One region of the Cryptosporangium arvum DSM 44712 genome, then DNA from elsewhere that is predicted to be linked to it. Evidence: riboswitches for the same ligand, from Rfam matches in the RefSeq annotation. Region 1 holds a riboswitch; the other holds the start of a gene.
The links. Region 1 has a riboswitch for cobalamin ahead of CRYAR_RS07995 (ABC transporter substrate-binding protein). Riboswitches for the same ligand answer to the same signal wherever they lie in the genome.
Positions count from the first base shown of each region.

Region 2: another riboswitch for cobalamin. It lies ahead of metE (5-methyltetrahydropteroyltriglutamate--homocysteine S-methyltransferase); the one in region 1 lies ahead of CRYAR_RS07995 (ABC transporter substrate-binding protein).

Region 1 is NZ_KK073874.1:1,726,408-1,729,725, forward strand. It holds gene CRYAR_RS07990 (FecCD family ABC transporter permease) at 1-796, opposite strand, end outside; gene CRYAR_RS07995 (ABC transporter substrate-binding protein) at 797-1,777, opposite strand; cobalamin riboswitch at 1,836-2,015, opposite strand; gene CRYAR_RS08000 (hypothetical protein) at 2,026-3,258, opposite strand; gene CRYAR_RS08005 (hypothetical protein) at 3,255-3,318, opposite strand, start outside.
Region 2 is NZ_KK073874.1:3,955,999-3,959,316, reverse strand. It holds gene CRYAR_RS17650 (response regulator transcription factor) at 1-482, shown strand, start outside; gene CRYAR_RS47360 (hypothetical protein) at 492-701, opposite strand; gene CRYAR_RS17645 (HAD family hydrolase) at 780-1,442, shown strand; cobalamin riboswitch at 1,648-1,877, shown strand; gene metE (5-methyltetrahydropteroyltriglutamate--homocysteine S-methyltransferase) at 1,987-3,318, shown strand, end outside.

The sequences.
Region 1 (3,318 bases):
GCCCGACGAACCCGATCGCGCCGGCGGCGCTCACCAGCACCGCGGTCAGCAGCGCGGTCACGCCCAGCAGAACCGCTCTGACCACCACGACGGGGACGCCGAGCGCGGCCGCGGCGTCGGCGCCGAACGCGAACGCGTCGAGCGACAGGGCCAGGCCGGCGCAGACCGCGAACCCCACCGCGAGCACGGCCGCGCACAGCACCACGTCACCCCAGCCGGCGCCACTGAGCGAACCGAGCAGCCAGAACAGCACGCCCCGGGTCTGCCGGGCGTCGGCCGAGGAGATCACGACGAACGACGTGACCGCCGCGAACAGCTGGGTGCCGGCGACACCGGCGAGGATCAGCCGGTCGGTCGTGCCGCCGGCGATCCGGGCCAGCGCGAGCACCAGCGCGAACGCGACCACCGCGCCGAGGAACGCCCCGAGGCCGAGGCCCACGCTCCCGGCGCCGACGCCCAGCACGAGGACGAGCACCGCGCCGGTCGACGCCCCGGACGAGATGCCGAGCACGTACGGATCGGCGAGCGGGTTGCGCAGCAGCGCCTGGAGCACCGCGCCGCAGAGCGCGAGCCCGGCGCCGCACACCGCGGCGAGCAGCGTCCGGGGCAGGCGCAGATCCCAGACGATCGCGTCCCGGATCGTCGAGAGCCTGGACGGCGGCCCGCCCAGATGCTCGGTGACCACGGCGAACACGTCACGGACCGAGAGGTCCGCCGGTCCGATCGTGATCGCCACCGCGACCGACACCACGAGGACGCTCACCCCGATAAGCGCGCCGAGCCCGAGCCGCGCCATCTACTCGGTCCCGTACCCCAGCTTCGTCAGGCCCGCCGACACCTTCTCCACGGCCTGCACGGTGCGCACGCCCGGGTCCATGTCCGAGCCGGACAGGACGACGTACCGCTTGTTCTTCACCGCGGTGAGCCGGCGCGCGACCGGGTCGGACTCCAGGAACGCGATCTTCGCGGCGGCGCTGTCGCCGTCGTCGCCGCGGGTCAGGTCGGCCAGCACGAGCACGTCCGGATCGCGGTCGAGGATGCTCTCCCAGCCGGTCTCGGGCCAGAGCTGCTTCCCGTCGGCGAACGCGTTCTTCGCTCCGACGGCCGCGGTGACCAGGCCCGGAGTGCCGCAGCACCCGGCGATGTACGGCGCCTTCGTGCTCGAGTACCACCACGCCAGGCTGACGTCACGCGCGTCCACCGCGGTCGCCATCCGCTTCTTCAGCGAGTCCACCAGCGCGGTGCCGCGGTCCGGCACGTCGAACAGCGTCGCCAGGTCGGTGATCTCCCGGTAGAGGTCGTCGATCGTCAGCGCGCGGGTCTGGGTGGCGTCCTGCCCGGTGCACTCGCTCGACGAGAGGTACGTCGGGATCTTCACCTGGTCGAACCTCGCGCGATCGGCGACGCCCTCGGCCGTGTACGTGTAGGCGAACGTGGTGTAGACGAAGTCCGGCTCGTCTTCGAGCAGCCGCTCGAACGACGGGAAGTCCTTGGCGATCCGCGGCACCTTCGCGTTGGCCGTGGCCAGGGCGGGCAGCACCGGGTCGCTCCACGAGGCGGTCCCGGCCATCCGGTCCTCGAGCCCGAGCGAGAGCAGCAGCTCGCTGGCCGGCTGGCTGATCGACACGGCTCTCTCGATGCGTTTGCCGACGCTCACCGAGCGGTCGCAGTTCGTCACGCTGATCGGGTAACCGGAGTCCGGGGCGGTGGACCCGGCGGCCCCGCCGCAGCCGGTGAGGAGGAGCAGGCTCGCGACGAGCCCATGACGTAACCGCATGCGGTACCTCGAGAGATCGCGGACCCGATCGCGAGGCCCGTAGCCGATCCGCCGCCCTGGTGGACGCCGGTCGCCAGCAGGTCTTCGGACTCGGGTTCGACCGGCCGCGGCGCCTTCCCAGGCAGGGAGCCCAGTGGCCTGTACCGCGGCCGTCCCCCTCACCGCTGCGCGTCAGTCCCGGATTCGCACCGGGTTCCCTGACCCACCTCGTGGGTTGACTGGCGTCCCGACCGTAACACGCAGGCCTTTCAGCGCCCGGTGCTCGCCCTGGTGACGTTCTCGTAGCGCCACTCCGCGACGCCGAACAGCGTCGCGAAGCCGGTGATCAGCACGATTCCCCACACCATCCGGTTGGACCGGTCGCCCCAGTCGCCGGCCCGGTCGGCCTGGTCGTTCTGCGCGTCGATGAGCGTCGTCCAGTCCGCCTCGTCGCTGGTGAGCGCGGTCGCCATCCGCTGGTCCAGCTGATCGTCCGCGCGTGGCGTACGCGCCATCGACGCGGCGATGCGGTCGAGCGCCGCGGACGCCCGCTCCTCGGCCGCCGCGACCGCGCGTCGGTCGGCGGCCTCCGACGGCGTGGCGGACTCCGCGCTCAGTTCCCGGGCGCGGGCCCGCACCCCCACCTCCTGGGCGACCTGCCGCCCCTGGGTCAGGAACTCGGTGCGCGCGGTGCTCGCCGCGATGTCCGTGGTCAGCACCGCGGCCAGCCGGGCGGCGGTGGCCTGGGAACGCTGCTCCTCGGCTCCGAACACGAGTTGAGCCAGGGGGAGGACGGCGCCCACCGCCCACAGCGTCAGGATCACCACGGTGACCTGCCGGTGCCGCCCCGCGGCCGACTGACGCGGCTGTTCGACGAGTTCGGCGACCTCCTGCTGGCGGCGCCGGTGGCGGGCCCGGTAGTGGACCGCGGCCAGCAGCGCGGCCAGGAGGCTCGCCCCCACGGCGCCCAGCGCGTACCGGAGACCGTCGGCGCCCGCGGCGTCACCGTCCCGGAGCGCGGACGCCGGATCGGGAATCGGCTCTCCCGCGGCCCGCTGCTCGTCGAGCTCGGACCGGCGCAGGACGCGCAGCCGGGCGACGACGTCCGCGCCGCCGTCGTCGGTGGTGTACTGCCGATCGGCCGGGAGCGTCGCCGGGAAGTACTTGCGGTTCGCCGCGCGCAGGCTGTCCGCGGTGGCCCGGGCGGTGTCGCGCTGGGTGGCGGCGAGCGGGTTGTCGGCGCTGAGCCGGTCGAGCTCGGTGGCGAGGCGTTCGTCCACGACGATGCGCAACGCCTTGGGCGCCTCGTCGCCGTAGACCGCGCGGACCTGCTCCTGGATGGCCGACGATCGGGCGACCTCCTGCCGGACCGACCCCTGCCACCCGTCGTTCGCCGCGCTGTAGGTCACGGTGGCCTGGCCGGCCAGCGCGGCCGCCACGACGAGCCCGGCGAGCTGCGCGATTCCCCGGAGGCCGCCGAGCCACCGGTACGGGGTCCTCACCGCTGTCTCGTGAAGACCGCGTCGACGCCACCCGCGTCCGTGAGGTGCAGCTCGTCGCCG
Region 2 (3,318 bases), 2.2 Mb from region 1:
CGGCCCTCCGCACCCGGCCCGACGTCGCGATCATCGACATCGATCTGCCGGTACTCGACGGGTTGTCGGCCGCGCGGGAGATGCACGCGCGACTGCCCAGTTGCCGAACGTTGATCCTCACCGGCCTGGACCGCCCCGGAACGCTGCGCCGGGCACTGTCCCTGTCCGTGTCGGGTTTCCTGCTCAAGGACTCCCCGTACGAGCGCCTGGTCCAGGCGGTTCGTGAGGTCGCCTCCGGCCGGCGGGTCGTCGACCCCCAACTGGCCCTCACCGCCTGGGACATCGGGGAAAATCCCCTCTCCGCCCGGGAGATCCAGGTTCTGCGTCTGGCCGCCGGTGGAGCGGAGCCGCAGGAGATCGCCGCGACGATTCACGTGTCCCTCGGCACCGTGCGGAACTACCTCACGAAGGTCGTCATGAAGCTCAACGCGCGCAATCGCATCGACGCCATCCGTATCGCCAAGGACGCGGGGTGGATCTGAGTTGACGGCTCAGCGGACGTAGGCAGGCAGTTCCGGGCCGGAGCGGGTCCGGCGGTCCCAGCCGGTGAGCTCGGACGGCAGCGGGAACCCCACGCCCATCCAGCCGAGTGCGTCCAGGTGCCGGCCAGCAGCAGAGATGGGTGGTCTCGTCGTCGGACGGGCCCACCGCACGGACCGCGAGTGCCCCTGCTCCAGTCGCTCGTAGTCGTTGGCCGACATCCGGCCCGTCGCCGGATTCGCGGGTGCGATGCTGCTGGTGGGACGCGTGACGACCGTCGGACCGGGTAGAGACACTGTATGGCCGACACCGCGATCTTCGACGTCGACGGAACCCTGGTGGACACCAACTACCAGCACGCTCTGGCGTGGTTCCGTGCCTTCCGCCGTTTCGGCATCACCCATCCGCTGTGGCGCATCCACCGCGGGATCGGGATGGGCGGAGACATGTTCGTGCCCGAGGTCGGGGGCCGGGACATCGAGGAAGCGCACGGCGACGACCTGCGCAAAGCGTGGGCGGAGGAGTTCGACCGGCTCATCGACGAGATCCAGCCGTTCGAGGGTGCCCACGATCTGCTGGCCGAGGTCAAGGAACGCGGCTTCCGACTGGTCCTGGCCAGCTCCGGCCGGACCGACCACGTCGACCGGTTTCTCGACCTCATCGACGGGAAGTCCCTGGCCGACGCCTGGACCACCTCCGACGACGTGGCGAAGAGCAAGCCCGAGCCCGACCTCATAGCGACGGCCCTGGCCAAGGTCGAGGGAGCCAGCGCGGTCATGGTCGGGGACTCGATCTTCGACGCGCAAGCGGCCGCCAAGCTCCAGATCCCCACTCTCGGGGTCCGTACCGGCGGTTTCTCGGTCGGGGAACTGCAGGAGGCCGGTGTCCTCCAGGTCTTCGACTCGCTGGTCGCCTTCCGCCAGGCCCTCGACGGCACCCCGCTGGCTCGCGCCAGCCGCTGAGCGACTCCGCCGCACACCGCGACCGCGATCGGCGCGTCGGTGAGCGCCACCCGCCCAGGCGAGCCACGGCCGGCGACCACAGGCGCCCATCGCCCGCCGTGACGCGTGAGTCGTTGGTCCCGGAAGTCGATCGCTTCCCCGGCGGTGCCCGGCGCCCGGCCGTGAGCAACGCCCCTGCGACGGTCTCCGGGCCCGTGCGGCGTCTACGATGGAGCGCAGTGCTGGTTCGCCCCGTCAGCCAGACGGGGCGTCGTAAGAGGGAACCCGGTGGGAATCCGGGACTGCCCCGCAGCGGTGAGTGGGAACGACCGCCGTCAATCAAGCACTGGGCCGGCCACGGCCTGGGAAGCGACGGCCAGTAGGAACGCCCGTCCGGCTCCGGCCGGTCGGAAACAGCCCACGAGTCCGAAGACCTGCCCGCACCGCGCACGCGACCCGTGTGCGCCGCCGACGACCCCGAGGGAGGGTCAGGGCGGGGTCGGCGGCTGCGCTGTGCCCTCCCCTGCCTTCCTTCGGTCCATCGGATCTTCGAGGGAAGGACCTCATGAGTAATTTCGGACGAAGCACCGTCCTCGGCTATCCCCGCATCGGCCCCCACCGCGAGCTGAAGAAAGCGGTCGAGGGCTACTGGGCGGGCCGGATCACCGAAGCCGACCTGCACGCCCTCGCGGCTGAGCTGCGCGCCGACGTGTGGCGCACCCTTCGCGAGGCGGGGCTGGAGGCGATCCCGTCCAACACGTTCTCCTACTACGACCACGTGCTCGACACCGCGGTCGCCGTCGGAGCGGTTCCGGAGCGGTTCCGCCGTCTCGGGCTGTCCGACCTGGACACCTACTTCGCGATGGCCCGCGGTGTGGACGCCGAGCCCGCGCTCGAGCTGACCAAGTGGTTCGCCACGAACTACCACTACCTCGTGCCGGAGATCGGCCCGGACACCGTCTTCGCGGCCGACCCCGCGAAAGCCCTGGCCGAGCTGGCGGAAGCACCCGGGACCCGGCCGGTGCTCATCGGCCCGGCGACGTTCCTCCTGCTGGCCAAGGCCGCCGACGGTGCGCCGGAGGGCTTCCGGCCGTTCGACCGTCTCGACGACCTGGTCGAGGTCCATGCGCAGATCCTGGGCGCGCTGGCCGACGCCGGCGCCGAGTGGGTACAGCTCGACGAGCCCGCCTACGACGCCGACCGCACCCCCGCGGAGATCGACGCGCTCCGCGCCGCCTACGCCCGGCTCGTCGCGCTCGAGCACCGGCCGAAGATCTTCGTCGCCACGTACTTCGGCGCGCTCGACGACGCCCTGCCGGCGCTGCTGGAGACCCGGGTCGACGCGCTGGGCCTCGACCTGGTCAACGGGGCCCGGGATCTGGACCGGCTCGCCGGCACCGGCACGGTCAGCGGCACGACGATCGTCGCCGGGCTCGTCGACGGCCACAACGTCTGGCGCGCCGACCTCGGCGCGGCGGCCGCGCGCTACGCCACGCTGAGCGGCCTGGCCGAGGACGTCGCGGTCTCCACCTCGTGCTCGCTGCTCCACGTGCCGGTCGACCTGGCCGCCGAGACCGACCTCGACCCGGCGCTGGTGGAGCGTCTCGCGTTCGCCCGGCAGAAGGTCGACGAGATCGTCGCTCTCAGCAAGGTCCTGGACGACGGCGTCGGCGGCCTCCCCGCCTCTCCCGGCGAGGCACCCGAGGCATGGCGGGACCAGACCGTCCGCGCCCGCCTGGACGCGCTGCGCCCGGAGCACTCGCGCCGGGGTGCCTACGCCGACCGGGCCGCCGCCCAGCAGCAGCGGCTGAACCTGCCGCCGCTGGCCACGACCACGATCGGGTCGTTCCCGCAGACCGACGCGCTGCGCCACGCCCGCGCCGAGGTCCGCGCCGGG